Regions from separate parts of the Thermostichus sp. OS-CIW-20 genome, predicted to be linked through region 2. Evidence: riboswitches for the same ligand, from Rfam matches in the RefSeq annotation. Region 2 holds a riboswitch; the other holds the start of a gene.
The links. Region 2 has a riboswitch for cobalamin ahead of ACVWXC_RS11840 (sirohydrochlorin chelatase). Riboswitches for the same ligand answer to the same signal wherever they lie in the genome.
Positions count from the first base shown of each region.

Region 1: another riboswitch for cobalamin. It lies ahead of metE (5-methyltetrahydropteroyltriglutamate--homocysteine S-methyltransferase); the one in region 2 lies ahead of ACVWXC_RS11840 (sirohydrochlorin chelatase).

Region 1 covers NZ_JBSSEF010000014.1:10,148-13,359, forward strand. Annotated here, with positions in the region: gene metE (5-methyltetrahydropteroyltriglutamate--homocysteine S-methyltransferase) at 1-1,463, opposite strand, end outside; cobalamin riboswitch at 1,870-2,074, opposite strand; tRNA gene ACVWXC_RS06965 (tRNA-Arg) at 2,089-2,163, opposite strand; gene ACVWXC_RS06970 (molybdopterin synthase catalytic subunit) at 2,197-2,682, opposite strand; gene ACVWXC_RS06975 (MoaD/ThiS family protein) at 2,683-2,982, opposite strand; gene moaC (cyclic pyranopterin monophosphate synthase MoaC) at 2,921-3,212, opposite strand, start outside.
Region 2 covers NZ_JBSSEF010000039.1:16,322-19,533, forward strand. Annotated here, with positions in the region: gene ACVWXC_RS11835 (heavy metal translocating P-type ATPase) at 1-1,712, shown strand, start outside; cobalamin riboswitch at 1,748-1,890, shown strand; gene ACVWXC_RS11840 (sirohydrochlorin chelatase) at 1,921-2,949, shown strand; gene ACVWXC_RS11845 (hypothetical protein) at 3,061-3,212, shown strand, end outside.

The sequences.
Region 1 (3,212 bases), on a different contig from region 2:
AGTTGTTGGGCGAAGTATTCCACCATGTCGGTGCGCTCGAACTCACCATGCACCAGCACATCCAGGCCAATTTCTTCTTGGATGCGGATGCACTTGGCAATTTCGGCGTCGATGGCAGCTTCGTATTCGGCCTGGGAGATCTCGCCCTTTTTGTACTTGACCCGCCACTGCCGCACTTCGGGGGTTTGGGGAAAAGAGCCGATGGTGGTGGTCGGCAGCGGTGGCAGCTTGACCTGCCGGCCTATACGCTGCTCGTAGGGAAGGGAGCGCTGGAAGTCCTGCGCCGTCAGGTTGGCCAAGGCCTGGCGCACTGTAGAGTTGGGGGGATTGAAGTCCTGGAAGGCCTGCCACTGCTGCTCCAGCTCCTGCTGCTGGGCGGCGGTGTCTTCGCCGTTGAGGGTGCGGGCCAGCAGAACCACCTCGGCCAGCTTCTGCTCGGCAAAGCTGAGAACATTGCGCAAAGGCTCTGGCAGGTGGGTTTCCAGAGCAGCGTCGTGGGGCACAAATTGGAGCGAGCAAGAAGGCTGCACCCGCAGGTTGGGGGCTAGGGCTTGCAGCTCTTGCAGAGTGGCCAGAACGGCTTTGGGCTGGATCTGCCAGACGTTGCGCCCGTCCACTACCCCCGCCCCCAGGATCTTGTCGGCGGGGAAGCCGTGGGCTCTGACCAGTTCCAGGTTGTGGCCGCGGGTGAAGTCGAGGCTGAGGCCAGCTACCGGAAGCTCCACCGCCCAGGGGTAAGTCTCCCCCAAGTCGTCAAAGTAGGTAACCAGGTGGAGAGGGATCCCCACGCTTGCAAGCCAGCGGTAGGTCTGCTCCACCGCTTCCTGAAGACTTTTGCCTTCGCTGGTCACCAAGATGGGCTCATGGACTTGCACTTCCCGGATCCCCAGGCGCTGCAGCTCCTGCAAGAGTTCTCTGTAGAGAGGAAGCAGCTTCTCCAGATCCCCCCGCAACTCGCCAGAGCGCTGGCTTAGAGCAAGAAGGGTAACCGGACTGAGGAGGACGGGGCTGGTGCGGTTTCCTAGGATCCCTTGCGCCCGTCGCACCGTGGCCAGGAAGTCGTCGAAATGGGCCTGAGGGATCGCGTCGGCCTCAATTTCCGGCACCAGGTAGTGGTAGTTGGTGTCAAACCACTTGGTCATTTCCAAGGCCGGCAGCCCCTCCTGCCCCCGCGCCATGGCAAAGTAGCGCTCCAGGCCTGATAAGCTCTGAAACCGGGAGGGAATCAGCCCCAGCCAGGTGGCCCAGTCCAAAACGTGGTCGTAGAGGGTTTGATCTCCTACGGCAATGTGGTCGAGGTTGGCCTGTCGCTGGGTTCGCCAGGCCTGACTCTCCAGATCCTGCAGCGTCGCCAACAAGGCTTCCGCCTCCAGGGTGCCGCCCCAAAAGGCCTCCAGGGCTTTCTTCAGCTCGCGGCGCTTGCCCATGCGGGCATAGCCTAGGGTTTGAGTTTCAATGGCCATAAGGTACCTTGTCCTGAATCGAATTCGGTAATTGAGGTTGCCGCCAGTTGTCATCCAACCTAGGCAGCAAGAGATGGCCGCCGACATGCCTATCGGTGGCATCCCGGCAGAAGGTTTTCCCTAGGCCAGGAAACCTGCCGGAGCTGTCAAGGCGTTCCTTCACCCTGGCGGCTTGCCCACTCTGCACAGGGGGATGCCCAGAGGACTCTTTTGTGCAACCAAAGCGAGCAACCGTCCTCCTAGCTGCCCCTGAGCTAACTGCTCAGCTCTCTTGTCCGCGCTTTTGACTGAGTGCCTACGATCCGAGAGCGTCGAAAATCCGTAAGCAGGCCGATGAAAAAACTTCGAGACGGGAACGGGCTAACGTCAAAATGGGGAGCATATCTGTACCTCGCAGATATGGTGAACTGTGGAAAAACCGCCGGCGGGCATTCTGACTTGCTCAGTTTTGGAGGGGCTGGCTTGCGTCTCAAGGCCTCTTGCAACAACGAACTAGGGATCCCAAGTCCAAAACCGGCTCACAGCTGCGGGACAGCGGCAGATTCTCACTGCACTTTCCCCGTTGCCTCTGACGGCTGATCCCCGTCAGAACCGACAGTAGACTTTATCCTATCACTGGTTTTAGCGGGACTGGGCGGATTTGAACCGCCGACCTAGCGCTTAGGAGGCGCTTGCTCTATCCAGGCTGAGCTACAGCCCCAGGTCAGGTACCTCACTGATACTAGCAGAGAGGCTAGGGGGTATCGCCGCAAGGCTGCCGAGCAATAGCGTTCTTATGGAATTGCTGGAACAAAGGCTTTGCTTTCTGACACAAAACCCAACGCGGCGGCTCACCCCAGTAGTACTCTTTTTTCCAAATGGGCAAGCGCTCCTTGATTGCATCAATGATGTAACGTGCTCCAGCAAAAGCGGCGCCGCGATGTTCAGCTGTAGCACCAACCCAAACCGCAATATCACCAATTGCAAGATGACCCTGGCGGTGACAGGCAACAGCACCGCAGAGGCCAAACTTGGCGTGGGCTTCTCGGAGGATCTTCTCGCCCTCCTTCTGGGCAAGGATCTCGTAGACTTCGTACTCCAAGCTGAGAACAGGTTTGCCCTGGCTGTGGTTGCGTACCCAGCCCTCGAAGGTTACTAAGGCACCCGCTGTGTTATTGACGAGCAAACGACTGAGTTCAGCTGGCTGGATGGTGCTATCCACAATTAGAAAACGCAGCATTTAGCCCCCACAAACTGGTGGAATGAAAACTACCAAGGCACCTTCATCTATCGGCCTAGTCAAGTCACAGAACTCATGATTGACAGCAACCTTAACGTCCTCCGCTGCTAGCGAAAATCCATACTTTGCTTGCAGCTGCTGATAGAGCTCTAGGTAGTTTGCTGCACTGGTTTGCAGCACTTCGCTGCTCCGCTGAGCCTGTTCCCGCAGCACTGCTACATATTGAATTGTTACGGTCTTACTTAGGACAGATTGAGTTACCATGGCTGCAACTACCCCAAACTGATTGGAAAGTGGCATACTCCTCGGCGGTATTGACGTTCATGAGCTCGACCTCATGGTTGGGGGTAACTAGGGTGCAGGGCTGCCTGCTGAGGATTTCCACAGGGCAGTACACCCCTTCCGCGTAAGCCCTTTCTAGTACCGCTGCAGCTTGAGGAGTATAGATGGCGCAAAGAGCTTCCGGGAAGCCGCGCTCGGGGTTAACATAGCAAGTTGCGATTGTTTCGGCTTGGTAGTGATCCAGCAGC
Region 2 (3,212 bases):
ATGAGGTGTCGGCGGTGGTCACCACCCTGATTCTGGTGGGCAAGTGGATGGAGCAACGGGCCAAAAGGCAAACCTCTGAGGCCATTCGCAAGCTGATCGGGCTGCAACCGAAAACGGCAAGGGTAATTCGCCAGGGGGTGGAGCAGGATATTCCGATTCGGGAAGTGCAGGTGGGGGATCGGATCCGGGTGCGCCCCGGTGAGAAGGTGCCAGTAGACGGGGTGATCCTGGAAGGATCCTCCAGCCTGGACGAGTCGATGGTGACGGGCGAGAGCCTGCCGGTGAGCAAGTCGGCAGGAGATGAGGTTATCGGGGCCACCCTCAACCAGACGGGCAGCTTTGTGATGGAAGCGCGGCGGGTGGGCAAAGATACGCTTCTGGCCCAGATCGTGCGCCTGGTGCAGGAGGCCCAGGGATCCAAAGCTCCCATTCAACAGGTGGCGGATCGGGTGACGGCCTGGTTTGTGCCGGCGGTGATCGGGGTAGCCATCCTAACTTTTGTGCTCTGGTGGGGGCTGGCGGGCAATCCGACGCTGGCTTTGGTGAACACCATTGGGGTGCTGATCATCGCCTGCCCTTGTGCGCTGGGGTTGGCCACCCCCACCTCGATCATGGTGGCGACGGGGCGGGGGGCAGAACTGGGGATCCTGGTGAAGCGGGCCGAAAGCCTGGAATGGCTGGCCCATCGCCTGGGCACAGTCGTCCTGGACAAAACCGGCACCCTCACCGAGGGCCGTCCCAGCGTCACCGAGATCTGGACGCCAGGATCTTCCCCCCTAGCCCTGTTGCGCCTGGCAGCAGCGGTGGAACAACACTCGGAACATCCGCTGGCCCAGGCAGTGGTGCAAAAAGCCGAAGCCGAAGGCATCTCGATCCCGCCGGCCCAGCACTTTCAGGCAAAAGTGGGCGAGGGGGCAGAAGCCTGGGTGGAGGATCAGTGGGTCGGCATCGGTCGGCTGAGCTGGTTGCAGGCGATGGGGATCGCTTGGGATCCCTCTTGGTTGGAGCGGGTTCAGACCTGGGAAAGCCAGGGCAAAACGGTGATCGGCGTGGCGCAATCCCACCGTCTGGTGGGGCTGTTGGCCATTGCCGACCCCATTAAACCCACCTCCCCTGTAGCGGTGCGCCAGCTTCAGGAGATGGGCCTGGAGGTGATCCTGCTGACCGGGGATAACCCCACCACCGCCCAGGCCATTGCTCGGCAGGCAGGCATTCGCCGGGTGATCGCCCAAGTCCGCCCTGAGCAAAAGGCAGCCTATATTCGCCAGCTCAGACGGCCCCGCCACCGGGTAGCGATGGTGGGAGATGGCATTAACGATGCGCCGGCACTGGCAGAAGCCGATGTGGGGATCGCCATCGGGACGGGCACCGATGTGGCCATAGCCGCCAGCGACATTACCCTGATATCCGGCGATTTGCGGGGCGTGGTTACCGCCATTCAACTTAGCCGCGCCACCCTTGCCAACATCCGCCAAAACCTCTTCTTCGCCTTTATCTACAACACGCTCGGGATCCCGATTGCCGCCGGGGCGCTCTACCCCTTCACCGGTTGGCTGCTCAACCCCATGCTGGCGGGGGCAGCCATGGCCTTGAGCTCTGTTTCCGTAGTGGCTAATGCCCTGCGGCTGTGGCATTTTCGGCCCTCACCCCCAACCCCTCTCCCTGAGGTACCCTCACCCCCAACCCCTCTCCCTGGGGGAGAGGGGAGCTAGGGATCAAGGCAGGGGGCCGGGGCTATCCCCCCAGGGGGGCTTGGTGAACGGCAGGCGGCAAGCTAACCTAAGAAGCTCAGGCAGACTGGGGAAAGCGCGGTGCAAATCCGCCACTGTGACGCAACTGTGATGGGATCCCTCCCTCAGCCAGAACACCCACCTGCCCTTGTCCTGTACCCCTTGCGATTCACAAGGAACGGAGTTTTTTGTGTTGGATGTCCTCAGTTTTTCCCCTCCCCGTGCGGTTGGGCAGTTTTCTTCTCCTGCCTTGCCCCTGTTGCTCATCGGCCATGGATCCCGTGACCCTGAAGGGCAGCAAGCCTTTCTGGAGCTGGCCCAAGTTTATCAATCCCTCACCCCCCATCGGCCGGTGATCCCCTGCTTTTTGGAGCTAGCCCAGCCCAGTATTGCCCAGGGGGTGGAACAATGCTTGGCCCAAGGGTGGCAGGAGATCGTGGCCCTGCCGCTGCTGCTTTTTGGGGCGCGCCACAACAAGTTCGACGTGACGGTGGAGCTGGATCGTCTGCAGGCCCTCCACCCGCAGTTGCGCATCCACTACGGCGGGCCGCTGGGGATCCGGGTCGAGATCTTGCAACTGTTGCGGGAGCGATTGGCCACTCTGCTGGCTGCCCAGCCGCAGCAGATCCCAGGGGCGGAAACGGTGTTGCTGTTTGTCGGTCGCGGCTCCAGCGATCCCGAAGCCAACGCCGAAGCCTGTAAGCTGGCCCGGCTGCTTTGGGAAGGATCCGGGTTTGCTGCCGTGGAAACCTGCTTTATCGGCATCACCCATCCCCGCCTGCCGGTGGGTCTGGAGCGGGCCCTCTCTTGGCAGCCGCGCCGGGTGGTTGTGCTGCCCTATTTTCTCTTTACAGGGGTGCTGGTGAAAAAAATCGAGGCGGCGGTGCAAGAACGGCGACGCCAATACCCCGAGATCGACTGGCTGATGCTGCCGGAATTGGGCCTTGTGGACGCGGTGCTGCACAGCCTGCAGCAACTGGAGCAGGAAGCTCTCCAGGGCCAAACCCTGATGAACTGCCACCTCTGCAAGTTTCGCCTGGCGGTGAGCGCAGAGCTGGGAGCGGGGCATACTCATCACCATGACCATGACTCCCATGGGCACGGATCCCATCACCATCACTCTCACCATCACCACAACCACGGCCATACCCCCGCAGCAGCAGCGGATCCCTGGGCCGAATTGCAGAGCTACCACCAGCGGGCTTGGCAAGTGCCCTAAGCGAGAAACAGAGGCTGCCGGCGGGATAAACTGAGATGCAGGCAGGCGATCTGTGAACCTGACCTCTGGTTCTCCTGCTCCGGTGGTTCTGCTAGCGAAAAAACAGAAACGATGATGTTCTCCCGCTCCTCTTGGGTCTCAGGTGCCGCTGCCGCGGGGAGCGGGATCTTTGTCTTCGCGTTGGTGGTGGGCCTGCTGGATCAGATCCTGCCGACCCTGCCCAAGGTTTCCCTGTCCTTGGCCGGGATCCCTGGGCTCCTGGC